One region of the Gelidimonas diazotrophica genome, then DNA from elsewhere that is predicted to be linked to it. Evidence: predicted binding sites of a transcription regulator. Region 1 holds the regulator's gene; the other holds the start of a gene.
What was found. Region 1 encodes sigma-54, which starts transcription at its own class of promoters, with help from an activator protein. Its sites were predicted from a motif close to TGGCANGNAANCTGCTTT; they were not measured.
Positions count from the first base shown of each region.

Region 2: a site for sigma-54 is predicted at 3,902-3,919, ahead of adh (aldehyde dehydrogenase). Genes of this name have one in related genera too.

Region 1 is NZ_CM146349.1:281,837-289,321, reverse strand. Features, by position in the region: gene KGFNPO_RS01405 (cation:proton antiporter domain-containing protein) at 1-1,621, opposite strand, end outside; gene KGFNPO_RS01400 (KpsF/GutQ family sugar-phosphate isomerase) at 1,706-2,731, shown strand; gene KGFNPO_RS01395 (KdsC family phosphatase) at 2,731-3,276, shown strand; gene lptC (LPS export ABC transporter periplasmic protein LptC) at 3,273-3,869, shown strand; gene lptA (lipopolysaccharide transport periplasmic protein LptA) at 3,923-4,471, shown strand; gene lptB (LPS export ABC transporter ATP-binding protein) at 4,473-5,231, shown strand; gene KGFNPO_RS01375 (RNA polymerase factor sigma-54) at 5,266-6,741, shown strand; gene hpf (ribosome hibernation-promoting factor, HPF/YfiA family) at 6,848-7,213, shown strand; gene KGFNPO_RS01365 (enoyl-CoA hydratase/isomerase family protein) at 7,361-7,485, shown strand, end outside.
Region 2 is NZ_CM146349.1:3,247,673-3,255,157, reverse strand. Features, by position in the region: gene pqqD (pyrroloquinoline quinone biosynthesis peptide chaperone PqqD) at 1-219, shown strand, start outside; gene pqqE (pyrroloquinoline quinone biosynthesis protein PqqE) at 197-1,381, shown strand; gene KGFNPO_RS15130 (PQQ-dependent methanol/ethanol family dehydrogenase) at 1,808-3,526, opposite strand; gene adh (aldehyde dehydrogenase) at 3,988-5,508, shown strand; gene KGFNPO_RS15120 (DUF779 domain-containing protein) at 5,650-6,024, shown strand; gene KGFNPO_RS15115 (ABC transporter ATP-binding protein) at 6,026-6,742, shown strand; gene KGFNPO_RS15110 (PQQ-dependent catabolism-associated beta-propeller protein) at 6,765-7,485, shown strand, end outside.

The DNA of each region.
Region 1 (7,485 bases):
CCAGCATCATGCTGCCTTCTATCGCTTCCGGCACCACTTCCGTGGCGCCCGCTGCGCGCAATTTTTCAAGATCGGCATCGTCGTAACTGCGCACGATGACCGGCAGATTCGGCGCCAGCTCATGCACGCAATGCAATAGCTTGAGCGCCGACGGCGTGCTGGCATAGGTCACCACCAGCACGGCGGCGCGATTGATGCCGGCCGCGACCAGACTTTCCCGGCGCGCCGCATCGCCATACGAGACATGCGAGCCTGACGCCTGTGCGTCGCGCACCAGTTCCGGGTCCAGGTCCAGCGCGTGATAGGCCCGGCCCTCTTCTTCGAGCAGCTTGGCCAGACTCTGTCCGCCACGGCCGAAGCCGGCAATGATCACGTGCTTTTGGTTCGACATCGTGCGCGAGGCAATCTGGGTCAGCGCCAGTGACTGGACCATCCATTCGTTAGCCGACAATTTCAGCACGATGGCGTCCGATTGGGCCAGGATGAACGGCGTCAACAGCATCGACAACACCATCGCGGCCAAAATCAGCTGAATGATGAACGGATCGACCAGCTGCAGGGCGCCGGCCTGATTCAGCAAAACGAAACCGAATTCACCCGCCTGCGCCAACCCCAATCCGGTGCGCAAGGCAATTCCGGCGGAAGCGCCAAAGGCTTTGGCCAGGCCGGCTATCAGCACGAATTTGAACAGCACCGGCACCAGCAGCAATAACAGCACCAGCCACCAGTTCTGCAACACCAGCGTAACGTTGAGCAGCATGCCGATGGTAATGAAGAACAGGCCGAGCAAGACATCGCGAAACGGCTTGATGTCTTCTTCCACCTGATGCTTGTATTCGGTCTCGGAAATCAGCATGCCGACGATGAACGAGCCCAGCGCCAGCGACAAGCCGGCCATTTCGGTAATCCAGGCCGCGCCCAGCACGATCAGCAACAGATTGAGCATGAACAGCTCTTGCGAACGCCGCTTGACCACCACCTGGAACCACCAGCGCATCAGTTTCTGGCCGATGAACAATAGCAAGACCAGCACAATCACCGCCTTGAAGCCGGCCCAGGCCAGCGTTTCAAGCAAATGTCCCTGATCCCCGGCCAGCGCCGGCACCATAATGAGCAACGGCACCAGCGCCAGATCCTGGAATAGCAGGATGGCGATAATGCGCCGCCCGTGTTCGCTTTCCAGCTCCATGCGTTCGGTCAGCATCTTCGACACAATCGCGGTCGACGACATCGCCAGCGCGCCGCCCAATGCAAACGAGGCCTGCCAGCTGATCGACATCAGCTGCGGCAACAAAGTCGCCATCATCAAGCCAAATGCCATGGCGGCGGCAATCGTAAACAGCACTTGCGCCATGCCCAGCCCAAACACGGTTTTGCGCATGGCAAAAAGCTTCGGCAGCGAGAATTCCAAGCCAATCGAAAACATCAGGAAAACCACGCCGAATTCCGCCAGCTGGTGGGTATTTTTACTATCTTCCACCAAACCGAGTGCGTGCGGTCCGATCAGCATGCCTACCACCAGATACCCCAGCATCGGCGGCATTTGCAGCATGCGAAAAGCGACCACGCCCAACACCGCGGCGCTTAACAAAATGAGGGTAATTTCCAGTGCTGAGAACATGATTTTTAATAAGTTGGCGCAGGGCAGACAGTTTTGTTACCACTGGCAGGTTTTTTGCTTTGCTAATTCGATTATACTTTCAGTATGAATCAATCCATTGCAAAAAACTTGCCAACGACGTTCGGCGCACCCCAAGCGCTGCGTGCGCTCGATTTGGCGCGTGAAACGCTGCAAATCGAAGCTGACGCGATACTGGCGCTAAAGGGGCGGCTGTGCGCCGATGACAACCGCATTGGCCGGGCAGTTGCCATCTTGTTCGCTTGCCGCGGTCGTGTAGTGGTGTCCGGGATGGGCAAATCCGGCCACATCGGCCGCAAAATCGCCTCGACCCTGGCCTCAACCGGCACCCCGGCTTTGTTCCTGCATCCGGGGGAAGCGGCGCACGGCGATCTCGGCATGGTGACCGCGCAGGATGTTTTTATTTCGATTTCCAACTCAGGCGAAGCGGCGGAACTGGTGGCTATCGTGCCGATCATCAAGCGCATGGGCGCCAAACACATCGCCATGACAGGCAATGATGCTTCCAGCCTGGCGCTGCTGTCCGATGTGCACCTCAACGTCCGGGTCGACCGCGAAGCCTGTCCGCTGAATCTGGCGCCGACTGCCAGCACCACCGCCGCTCTGGCGCTGGGCGATGCGGTGGCGGTGGCGCTGCTGGATGCGCGCGGCTTCCAGGCCGAAGATTTTGCCCGCTCGCACCCCGGCGGCGCACTCGGCCGCCGCCTGCTGACCCGTGTGCGCGACGTGATGCGCAGCGGCGACGCGGTTCCGGCCATAGCGGTCGACGCCACGCTGAGCGCCGCCCTGCTGGAAGTTTCCCGCAAAAGCATCGGCATGACCGCCGTGGTGGACGATGGGTTTCACGCCGTCGGCGTGTTTACCGACGGCGATTTGCGGCGCCTGATTGAGCATGTCCAGGATTTCAGCAAACTGCTGATCGCCGACGTGATGCACGCCAACCCGCGCACCATCGGCCCCGACCAGTTGGCGGTGGAAGCGGTTGAAATCATGGAACAATTCCGCATCAACCAGTTGCTGGTGGCCGACACTGATGGGGTTCTGATCGGGGCGCTGCATATCCACGACCTGACCCGCGCCAAGGTCATCTGATGACGCAGGACAATGACCGTATCGAACGTGCCCGGCAGCGCGCAACCCAGGTCAAGTTGATGATTTTCGACGTCGACGGCGTCCTGACCGACGGCAGCCTGCACTTCGGCCCGGAAGGCGAAGTCATCAAGAGCTTCAACGTGCTCGACGGCCACGGCATCAAGCTGTTGCAGCAATCGGGTGTAGCCACCGCCATCATCAGCGCGCGCCAGTCGGCCATCGTGGCCCGGCGCGCAACCGATCTGGGCATTGTGCATGTGCAGCAGGGGATGCACGACAAGCGGCACGCCTTCGAGCAATTGCTGGCGCAGACCGGAATCCCGATGCAATCCTGCGGCTTTATCGGCGACGATGTGATCGATCTGCCGATCCTGACGCGGGTAGGTTTTGCCGCCAGTGTGCCGAACGCACACCCCGAAGTGCAGTGTCGGGTCCATTACGTGACGCAAGCCGGCGGCGGGCGTGGCGCGGCGCGCGAGATTTGCGACTTCATCCTGCGCGCGCAAGGCAATTACGAGGCGGCGCTGGCGCCGTACCTGACATGAAAACCGCCGGCGCGACCTATCGCCTGCGCCTGATCGTGATCATTGCGTTGGGTGTAGTCATGACGCTGGGCAGTTTCTGGGTGCTGGAAGTGATGCGCAAAAGCGGTATCGATAACGCACCGGATATTGCCCGCAGCGAACCCGATTTCTATGTCGATAATTTTAAATTCATTCAACTCGCCAAAAACGGACAGCTGCACTACAAGATGTCCGGCGACAGGCTCACCCACGAGCCACTGCATGACTCTTACCAAATCGTGCAACCGGTCATCATCAACCCGGGCCAGGCACGCGCACCGATGACGATGCGCGCCGAAAGCGCAATCATCGAAGACGATAACAGCAAGGTGCATCTGCACAAGAAAGTGCAAATCGATCGCCCCGCTTCCGGCCAGAGCCAAGCCCTGCACCTAGAAACCGAATACCTGCTGCTGCTGCCCGACGAAGATGTGATGCAGTCGGACCAGCCGGTGAAAGTACTGCTGGGCCAGTCCACGCTCTCGGGCAATGGCCTATTTGCCAACAACGCCACCCGGGAATTGCGTGTATCGGGCAATGTGCGCGGCAGCTTTCCGGCATCGTCGGCGCATTGATGCTTACTGCACCGAGCCTGCGGCAACCAACCCTCTTTGATAGGAATAGCGTTATGAAACGGTTTTTTCTGATGTCCCTGACGCTGGCCGGGATGATTTTTTCGGCGGGCGCGCTGGCCGAAAAAGCCGATGCAGACAAGCCGACCAACATCGAAGCCAACCAAATGGCTTACGATGATCTCAAACAGATCAACACCTTCATCGGCAACGTGGTCTTAACGCGCGGCACGCTGCTGATGAAAGCGGGCAAGGTGGTCGTCACGACAGACCCGGCCGGCTATCAGTTCGCCACTTTGTACGGCGCACCGGGTGCAGTGGCAACCTTTCGCCAGAAGCGCGATGGCGGTCCCAACCTGTGGGTGGAAGGACAGGCAGAGCGGATCGAATACGATACCAAGGCAGAAATAGCCAAATTGTTTTCGCACGCGAAGCTGAAGCGGCTCGATGGCAGCAAGACCATCGACGAAGTCGAAGGCGAATTCATTTCCTACAACAGCGGCAGCGAATTCTTCAACGTTACCAACAGCGCCAGCGGTGCCGGCACGCCGGGCAACGGGCGCATCAAGGTGACCATCCAGCCGCGTACTGTAAAGGGCCAATAAGATGAGCCGATCCAGTATCCCAGGCAGTACCCTGAGCGTGCGCGGGCTGCAAAAAAGTTACAGCAAACGGCTGGTCGTGCGCGACATCTCGCTGGAAGTAAAAAGCGGCGAAGTGGTTGGCTTGCTAGGCCCCAACGGGGCCGGCAAGACCACATCGTTTTACATGATCGTAGGTTTGGTGCCATCGGACGCCGGCACCATTGATCTCGACGGCGTCGACATCTCGCGCCTGCCGATCCATCGCCGCGCGTTACTCGGTCTGTCTTACCTGCCGCAGGAAGCCTCGGTTTTTCGTAAACTGACGGTCGAGGACAATATCCGTGCAGTACTGGAGTTGCAAAAAGAAAATGGCAAAGCGCTCTCGAAAGCTGCCATTGAAGAACGCCTGAACAAGCTGCTGGCCGACTTGCAAATTGAAAAATTGCGCGAAAATCAGGCGCTGTCGCTTTCCGGCGGCGAACGCCGGCGGGTCGAGATCGCCCGGGCGCTGGGCACCAACCCGCGCTTCATCCTGCTCGATGAACCGTTTGCCGGGATCGATCCGATTGCCGTCATCGAGATTCAGCGCATCGTGCGTTTCCTCAAGGAGCGCGGCATCGGCGTGCTGATCACCGACCACAATGTGCGCGAAACCCTCGGCATCTGCGACCGCGCCTACATCATCAACCAGGGTGCGGTGCTGGCCAGCGGCCAGCCCGACGACATCATTGAAGATGCCTCGGTACGGCGGGTGTACCTGGGCGAACATTTCCGCATGTGAAGATAAACCACCTGATGCGACAAGTCCTTTCGGTATGAAGCAATCACTCCAGCTGCGCACTTCGCAGCATCTTGCGCTGACGCCGCAGTTGCAGCAATCGATTCGCCTGCTGCAATTGTCGACGCTGGAGCTGCACCAGGAACTGGAACAGATTCTGTGCGACAACCCGCTGCTGGAACGGCTGGACGATCCGCTCGACCATTCGGTGCGTTTGCTGGCCGATGGCGCAATCAGCACCAGCCCTGCCACCACCACAGCCTCAGCTGAAACCGATCCAGCCAGTATGCAAGACGGCAGCGCCGCCGAAGCAGATGCCGGATTCGATACGCCCGATGCACAGACGGCCGCATCGGACTGGAGTTTTGACGATGTGGCGCGCACCAGCAAAGCACCGGAAGACGACGACGGCCGGGCCCAGCTCGGCGCCCACGAATGCACTCTGCGCGAGCACCTGCTGGAGCAAGCCCATTTAAGCTTGCAGCAACAGCGCGACCGCGCGTTGCTGGAATTGCTGATCGATGCGCTCGATGACAATGGCTACCTGGAAGAATCTCTTGACGCCATCCACGCTCGCTTGCCGTCCGAACTCGATATCGAGCCGGAAGATCTGACGTTCGCGCTGGCCTTGCTGCAAAGTTTCGACCCGGCCGGGGTTGGCGCACGCAACCCGTCGGAATGTCTGGCGCTGCAGATCCGCCGCCTGCCTAAAGCACCGTTCGTTACGCGTCGCCTGGCGCTGGCCATCGTCGAACAACACCTGGCTTTGTTTGCGCAGCGCGACTTTAGCAAACTCAGAAAACTGCTCGATTGCGACGATGAGGATTTGCGCGAAGCACAGGCGCTGATCAGGCAATGCAACCCGCATCCGGGCGCCATATTCGGCAGCGGCAGTGCCGATTATGTAGTGCCCGACGTCATAGTCAGGCCCGGCAAAAATGGCTGGCAAGTCAGTTTGAACCATGAAGTCATGCCGCGCCTGCGGGTCAATGCACTGTATGCCAACATCCTTAAGCAAGACAAGGGAAGCGGCTCGATGACGTCGCAGCTGCAGGAAGCGAAGTGGCTGATCAAGAATATGCGGCAGCGTTTTGATACGATTTTGCGCGTTGCACAAGCGATAGTCGAGCGGCAACGGAATTTTTTCAGCCACGGCGCAGTCGCCATGCGGCCTCTTGTCTTGCGTGAAATTGCTGATACACTAAACCTGCACGAGAGCACAATCTCCCGCGTCACTACCCAAAAATACATGCTCACGCCGCATGGTATGTTTGAGTTGAAATACTTCTTTGGCAGCCATGTCGCCACCGAAACCGGAGGAGAAGCTTCCTCCACTGCAATCCGCGCACTCATCAAACAATTGATAGGAGCTGAAAACCAGAAAACACCACTTTCCGACAGTAAAATCGCCGACATGCTGGGCGAGCAAGGTATGGTCATCGCCCGTCGTACCGTCGCAAAATACCGCGAAGCGCTCAAAATCCCGCCTGTCAATTTGCGAAAGTCTTTGTAGTCCAGTCGTCTGAAGTCCTTGCAATGCAGTTACTGTTGCTGCATTTTGACTCTGGCCGCCCCATCAGGCCCGAAGCAGGCAGCGATAATTTCCATAGGAGTGTTTTATGAATCTCACCATCAGTGGACATCACCTCGAAGTAACCCCCGCCATTCGCGAATATGTACAATCCAAAGTCGAGCGCATTACGCGCCACTTCGATCATGTCATTGATATCGCGCTCATCCTGAGCGTTGACAATCTCCCTGAAAAAGAAAAACGGCAACGCGCTGAAATCAACCTGAATCTCAGCGGGAAAGCGCTGCACGCTGAAAGCACGGATCAAAACCTGTACGCAGCCATCGATACGATGATCGACAAGCTCGACCGCCAAATCATCAAGCACAAGGGCAAGGTACAAGACCACCCACACGATGCCATCAAGCACCGGGACGGAGAACCCGAGTTGCCGGAAGCGTCCGCGATTTCCTGAGAGGAGATACGCAGAGTCGAACAATTCGACTCGCAACAATCAAGGGCGCAAGATGCGCCCTTTTTGGTACCTGATACATCGGTTCAATCTGCTACTGTTACCCGATTGCAACTCCATTCACCATTCCAGCCAAGGCGCACTTTCACCATGACAGAACACGTTCACATTTCGACCGAAAACCAGATCGGCTGCATCACGCTGAATCGTCCCAAGGCGCTCAATTCCTTGTCGCTGGAGATGATCCGGACTCTCACTGAAACGCTGCTGGCGTG
Region 2 (7,485 bases), 860 kb from region 1:
CTGCAATGGGAACAGGTGCAGGATGCCTATGTGCTGCTGTATCCGGAAGGAATGGTCAAGCTGAATCAAAGCGCAGCGGAAATCCTCAAGCGCTGTGATGGCAGCAACGCGGTTGCGACCATCGTAGCCGATCTTGAGCAAGCGTTTGCAGTCAGTAATCTGGATGATGAAGTGCAGGATTTTCTGAAGGAAGCATATGCGCGCGGCTGGCTTGTCTGAACACGTCACCACTATCGAGCAGGATCAGCCGGCTGGCATCGCGCCACCGCTGTGGCTACTGGCCGAACTGACCTATAGATGTCCGTTGCATTGCATCTTTTGCTACAACCCGGTCAACTATGCGCAGAACCGCAATGAGCTGAGCACCGCGCAATGGATCGACGTGATGCGGCAGGCGCGCGCACTAGGCGCGGCGCAACTGGGGTTTTCCGGCGGTGAACCGCTGCTGCGCGAGGACCTGGAAGACTTGGTTGCCGAAGGCTACCGGCTCGGTTATTACACCAACCTGATCACCTCTGGGGTTGGCTTGACGGAAGACCGGATTGCGCGGCTGCGGGATGCCGGTCTCGATCATATCCAGCTATCGTTCCAGGATTCCAGCAAGGAAATGAACGACTTCCTGACCAGCACCAAAACCTTCGATCTGAAGTCGCGGGTCGCCAAGCTGATCAAGCAATATGACTATCCGATGGTGCTCAACGTGGTGCTGCATCGCTACAATCTGGATCACATCGACCGCATCATTCAGATGGCGCTCGACATGGGCGTCGAATATCTGGAGCTGGCCAATACCCAATATTACGGCTGGGGCCTGGTCAATCGGGCGCACTTGTTGCCCTCGCATGCACAGCTCAAACATGCGGAAGCCATCGTCAACGCCTATCGCGCCAAGGTTGGCAACAAGATCCGTATCTTGTTTGTGGTGCCGGATTATTTTGAAGAACGGCCGAAAGCCTGCATGAATGGCTGGGGCGCGGTATTTCTGGCCATTGCCGCTGACGGCACCGCGCTGCCCTGCCATGCGGCAAAATCGCTGCCGGGCATTGATTTCCCGCATGTGACGCAACACAGCATCCGCGACATCTGGTACCACAGCGATGCCTTCAACAAATATCGTGGCGATGCCTGGATGAAGGAGCCTTGCAAAACCTGCCCGGAGAAAACGAAAGATTTCGGCGGCTGTCGCTGCCAGGCGCTTGCGCTTACCGGCGACGCCACCAACGCCGACCCGGTGTGCAGCAAATCGCCGCAGCACGCACAGCTACAGCAAATCGTCCAGCAGGCGCAGCAGGCACAAAATGGCAACGCGCAATCAAACAGCCAGCCCATCCTGTTTCGCACCGACGCGAATTCCATCAAGCTATCAGCCAAGAATCAGTAGCAACCTGACCGCGTCGTTACCGGAGAGCAGCACGGTTTGCCAATGTGCTGATTTAGATCATACTGCTCTAGTGTATTTTAAAAATTTCATTAAAATAATTCGGAAATAAGTATGTTTTTTAACATACTCCAGTAAAAAATCGGCGATCATTCCCCGAGGTAATGCCATTTGCCTGTAGGTGCGAATTTATTCGCATTCTTCACCATTCTATGCGAACTAATGCGAATAAATCAGCATACAAGGGTGGGTGAAGCCATCATGTAGGTTCGATATGCGATGGGTTTCACCCATCCTACGGCCGTGCGTAAGCCCGGATATAAAAAAACTGACGACCGCAGCCGTCAGTAAAAATGACTCCAGGCAAGCAGGGAGACAAGCTGCTGCCGACTACCGGAGTCAAGCGCTCGCAATCTACCGATCGGGTCCTTATTTGGAAGCGAGTTTGAAAACCCAAACGCTGCCGCCCTGTTCCAGATAATTCACTTTTTTAGCCACTTCGCCACCCCACAGCGGCACTGCGCCGCCCCAGCCCGAGACGACGGCGACATACTGCGTATCGCCTTCCTGCCAGGTTACCGGCGGCGCCACGACGCCGGAGCCGGTCTGGAATTTCCACAGTTCCTTGCCGGTCTTGGCATCCACCGCTTTCAGGAAGCCCTCGGGCGTGCCGTAAAATACCAGGCCGCCGGCGGTGGTCATCACGCCACCCCACAAAGGCGCGTTATTCTTGACTTCCCACACGATTTTGCCGGTCTTGGGGTCCACTGCGCGCATCGCGCCGATGTAATCGTCAAAGTTGGGTTTGATGGTAAAGCCGGCGCCGAGGTACGCTGCGCCTTTTTTGTACGAGATCGGCTCATTCCAGATATCCATGCCCCATTCATTGGACGGCACATAGAATAGTTTGGTCTGCGGGCTGTATGCCATCGGCATCTGATTCTTGGCACCCAAAAATCCGGGCGCTGCAAATGCGGTTTTCCCTTTCTTGCCTTCCTCGCCTTTGGTCGGGTCGCCAGGGCGGCCGGCAGGAATTAAATTTGGTCGTCCTGTTTTAAGGTCGATGCCGCTGGCCCAGGTGATTTTCTTGACAAACGGGAAGGCATTTTCAAGCTTGCCGTTTTTTGCATCCACTACATAGAAAAAGCCGTTGCGGTCAGCCTTGCCGCCGAAACGTTTGCCATCCATGTCGAAGGTGACGAACTCGTTGACGCCGTCATAGTCCCAGCCATCGTGCGGCGTGCTTTGATAACTCCACTTGATTTTGCCGGTGTCCACATCCAGCGCTACGGTGGACGACGAGTACAGGTTATCGCCGGGGCGTAAATGACTGTTCCAGGGTGCCGGATTGCCGGTGCCAAAATAGGCCAGGCCGGTCGATGCATCGTAGGTGCCGCCGAGCCAGGTTGCTGCGCCACCGGTTTTCCATAAATCGCCAGGCCAGGTCTTGTTGACGGTGCCGCTAATACCGTTTTCAATTCCTTTGCCGTCCTTGTCGTACTTGTAGCCCATGTGTCCTTCCACCATAGGCCGCATCCAGACCAGTTCGCCGGTGCGCGGATTGCGCGCTTCAACCCGGCCGACTATGCCGAATTCGCCGCCGGAGACGCCGGTGAGCAACAATCCCTTGGCAATCAACGGCGCTGCCGTCATCGAATAACCGGCTGCATAATCGTCTATCTTCTCTTTCCAGACGACTTTGCCGGTGTTTTGGTCAAGCGCTACCAGTTGCGCATCGAGCGTGCCGAAAATCACCAGGTTGTCATACAGTGCGGCGCCGCGATTGACCACATCGCAACAAGGCATGATGCCTTCGGGCAAGCGGTGTTCATACTTCCATAGCTTGGCGCCGGTTTTCAGATCCAGCGCATAAATGCGCGAATAGGAGCCGGTCACGAACATCTTGCCATCGTGAATCAGCGGCTGCGATTCTTGCCCGCGCTGCTTCTCGCCACCGAATGAAAATGCCCAGGCAGGCGTCAATTTGTTGACAGTCTTGGTGTTGACCTGGGTCAGTTTGGAAAAGCGCTGTCCCTGTTGCCCCATTCCCCACGACAAGACGCTGCCGTCTGAATTTTTTTCTATCATTGCATCCGTTACGCCCGCTGCATGCGCAGCGGATGCACTAGTCAGCGCAATGCCCACCATTAACCCTAATAATTTTATATGCACAACAATCTCCTCTTGAAATGACAGACGAACCAATTATGTGAAGCACATAACGGCAGGGAGATAGGCAAAGTACGTGCCATCGGATAATCACCTTGAAAAACCTGTTTTCCAGCCATTCGCAGGCAGAAAGCAGGCTGACATCGCGCGTCCAGTCAATCGCTTGTATCCGTACATTTTTGATTGCAGCGTCCAACATTGGGTCAATTTGAAACAGTCATTCTTGCACTGTTCAAAAAACAACCACTTTCAGCAAAATCAGGCGCGACAGATCGATGTGTTCACCTAGGCCGCTAGAGCGTTGGCACCCTAAGTGATGCGCCATTGCAGGGCTTGCTGCGCGAAAAACCAGGCTGGCATGGCGCTTGCAATAGCAGGTATGTGCACGACGCACTTGTGGCAAAGACCAATCGACATAATCACTTAAGAAAGAGGACGACATGAATCTCGCAGACATCAGCAAATTAGGCGTCAAGAACCCATTCAAACAACGCTACGACAATTTCATCGGCGGCAAATTCGTGCCGCCGGTCAAGGGTGAATACTTCGCCAATATCACACCGATTACCGGCCAGCCATTCTGCGAAATCGCACGCTCCACCGCAGAAGACGTCGAACTGGCGCTGGATGCAGCCCATGCCGCCAAAGATGCCTGGGCCAAAATTTCGCCAGCCGACCGCGCCAATATCCTGAACAAAGTCGCCGATCGGATCGAAGCCAATCTGGAATTGATCGCTACTGCCGAAACCATCGACAACGGCAAGCCGATTCGCGAAACCATGAATGTCGATATCCCGCTGGCGATTGACCATTTCCGCTACTTTGCCGGTTGCATCCGCGCTCAGGAAGGCAGCGTTTCGCAGATCGATTCCGAAACCTATGCGTATCACTTCCATGAGCCGCTCGGCGTGGTCGGTCAGATCATTCCGTGGAATTTCCCAATTCTGATGGCGGTCTGGAAACTGGCGCCTGCACTGGCTGCCGGCAACTGCGTGGTGATGAAGCCAGCCGAACAAACGCCGGCATCCATCCTGGTTCTGATGGAACTGATCCAGGATCTGCTGCCAGCCGGTGTGGTGAACATCGTCAATGGCTTTGGCCTGGAAGCCGGCAAACCGCTGGCCTCCAGCAAACGCATCGCCAAAATAGCCTTTACCGGCGAGACCGGCACCGGCCGCCTGATCATGCAATACGCGGCGCAAAATCTAATTCCGGTAAGCCTGGAGCTGGGCGGCAAATCGCCCAACATCTTCTTTGCCGATGTGATGGATCAAGACGATGATTTCTTCGACAAATGCCTGGAAGGTTTCGCGATGTTTGCGGTGAACCAGGGTGAAGTTTGCACCTGCCCATCGCGGGTATTGATCCAGGAATCGATCTATGAAAAATTCATGGAACGTGCGTTAAAACGCGTGGCTGCCATCAAGCAAGGCAATCCGCTCGATGCAACTACGATGATGGGCGCTCAGACTTCGCAAGAGCAGATGGATAAGATCATGTCCTACATGGACATCGGCACCCAGGAAGGCGCCGACAAACTGATCGGCGGCGAGCGTTGCGATCTGGGTGGCGATCTGGCTGGCGGCTATTACATCAAGCCGACGATATTCCACGGCAATAACAAGATGCGCATCTTCCAGGAAGAAATTTTTGGCCCAGTGGTATCGGTCACGACCTTCAAGGACGAGGCAGAAGCGCTGGAAATCGCCAATGACACTATGTTCGGTTTGGGCGCTGGCTTGTGGACCCGCGATGGTTCGCGCGCCTTCCGCGTCGGCCGTGCAATCCAGGCCGGCCGCGTCTGGACCAACTGCTATCACCTGTACCCAGCCCATGCTGCGTTCGGCGGTTACAAACAGTCCGGATTCGGTCGCGAAAATCACAAGATGATGCTGGATCATTACCAACAAACTAAAAACTTGCTGGTCAGCTATAGCCCGAAAGCGCTCGGCTTCTTTTAAGCCTTGATGTTGTAGGTTGGGTAAGCGCAGCGTAACCCGACATCCACAGTCGCAAATGTCGGGTTACGCGATGAAGCCGCTAACCCAACCTACCGATTCCGGCTCGCTTTGCTCAGTACCAACCTACGTTGGAGTCAATCTATGACGCACACAATCCCACGCGTGACGGCAACCCAGGCAACGCTGGATTTGCTGCAGACGCTGCATCAGAAACACGGGCCGCTGATGTTTTTTCAATCCGGCGGCTGCTGTGACGGTAGCGCGCCGATGTGTTACCCCGCAGGTGAATTCGCAATCAGCGCTACCGACGTCCATTTGGGCGAGATTAATGGCACGCCGTTTTACATGGGTGCCGAGCAGTTCGAATACTGGAAACACACCCAACTCATCATCGATGTGGTGAACGGCAATGGCGGCATGTTTTCACTGGAAAACGGTTCAGGCCAACGCTTTCTGACGCGCTCGCGCTTATTCACCGATGCCGAATGTGCGACCCTGGAACAACAGGATAAATAGCATGACGCTGCGCGTGACTTCAATTTGCAAATCGTTCGGGCAGCGCAAAGCGCTGGATAACGTCAGCCTGCATGTCGCCGCCGGTGAATTTCTGGCGCTGCTCGGCCCCAACGGCGCCGGCAAAACCACGCTATTTCAAATACTTTCAGGACTCTTCATCGCCGACCAGGGCAGCGCTGTTATTTGCGGCGCAGATATCGGCATCACGCCGATTCCCGCCTTGGCGCAACTGGGGATCGTGTTCCAGCAGCCGGCCCTGGATCTGGATCTGAGCGTTACAGCCAATCTGCAGTTTCAGGCCAACCTGCACGGCATTGCGCGGGTTGAAGCAAAACAGCGCATCGCAGATTGCCTGGCGCGCTTCGGCCTGTCGGAACGGGCACAAGACAGCGCCCGAGTTCTGTCCGGCGGCAACCGGCGCAAGGTGGAGTTGGCGCGCGCGTTGATGACGCGCCCCAAGTTGCTATTGATGGATGAAGCCACCGTCGGCATCGATCCGGCTTCGCGGATGCAAATCATTGCGGATGTCAAAGCACTGTGCAGGGAACAAAACATGGCGGTCTTGTGGGCCACGCACCTGGTGGATGAAGCCGACAGTGCGGATCGCATCATCGTGATGGCCAAAGGCCGGGTCCAATTCGATGGGCTGCCGGCACAACTGCTTGCCAGCCAGGAATGCGCAACATTGACCGATGCTTTTTTACGCTTGACTGAATAAGTACCAAGGGAGACGCAGCAGCATGACAATAAAAATCCAAAAACTTTTGCCCACGTGTGCAATGGCTGTTGCGATTGCATTTTCTGCATCGGCAGCGGCCAAACAAACCGGAGCGGTGTTTATCTCCAGTGAAAAAGACAATCAGATCACCGTACTGGACGGCAAGACGCAGCAACAGATCGCAACCATCAACGCGTGCAAGCGCCCGCGTCACATGCAATTGACAATCGATCGACAACGGCTGATCGCCTTATGCGGCGATGACGGCAGTGCCATCGTGGTCGATGTCGCCAGCAAAAAAGTAGTCGACAAGATCAAGTTGCAAGAGGGCGCTGAAATTTTCGATCTGTCACCCGATGGCAAGAAGCTCTATTTCTCCAATGAAGACGATGCCACCATCGTGGCGGTTGATCTTGCCAGCAAAAAAGTGCTGAGCGAGATCACGGTAGGCGAAGAGCCGGAAGGCGTATTGGTGACGCCGGACGGCAAGACCTTATATGCGACCTCGGAAGTGGCCAGCCTGGTGCATGTGATCGACATTGCCAGCGGCAAGATCATCAAGAATATCGAAGTCGGCAAGCGGCCGCGCCGCTTTGCGCTGACCCCGGACGGCAAAGAGCTATGGGTTACCTGTGAACGTGGCGGTTCGGTGAGCATCATCCGCACTGCTGACAATAGCGTTGCCGGCACCGTCAAATTCCAGCCCAAGGGTTTCCGCGCCGACGATGTCACTCCGGTGGGCC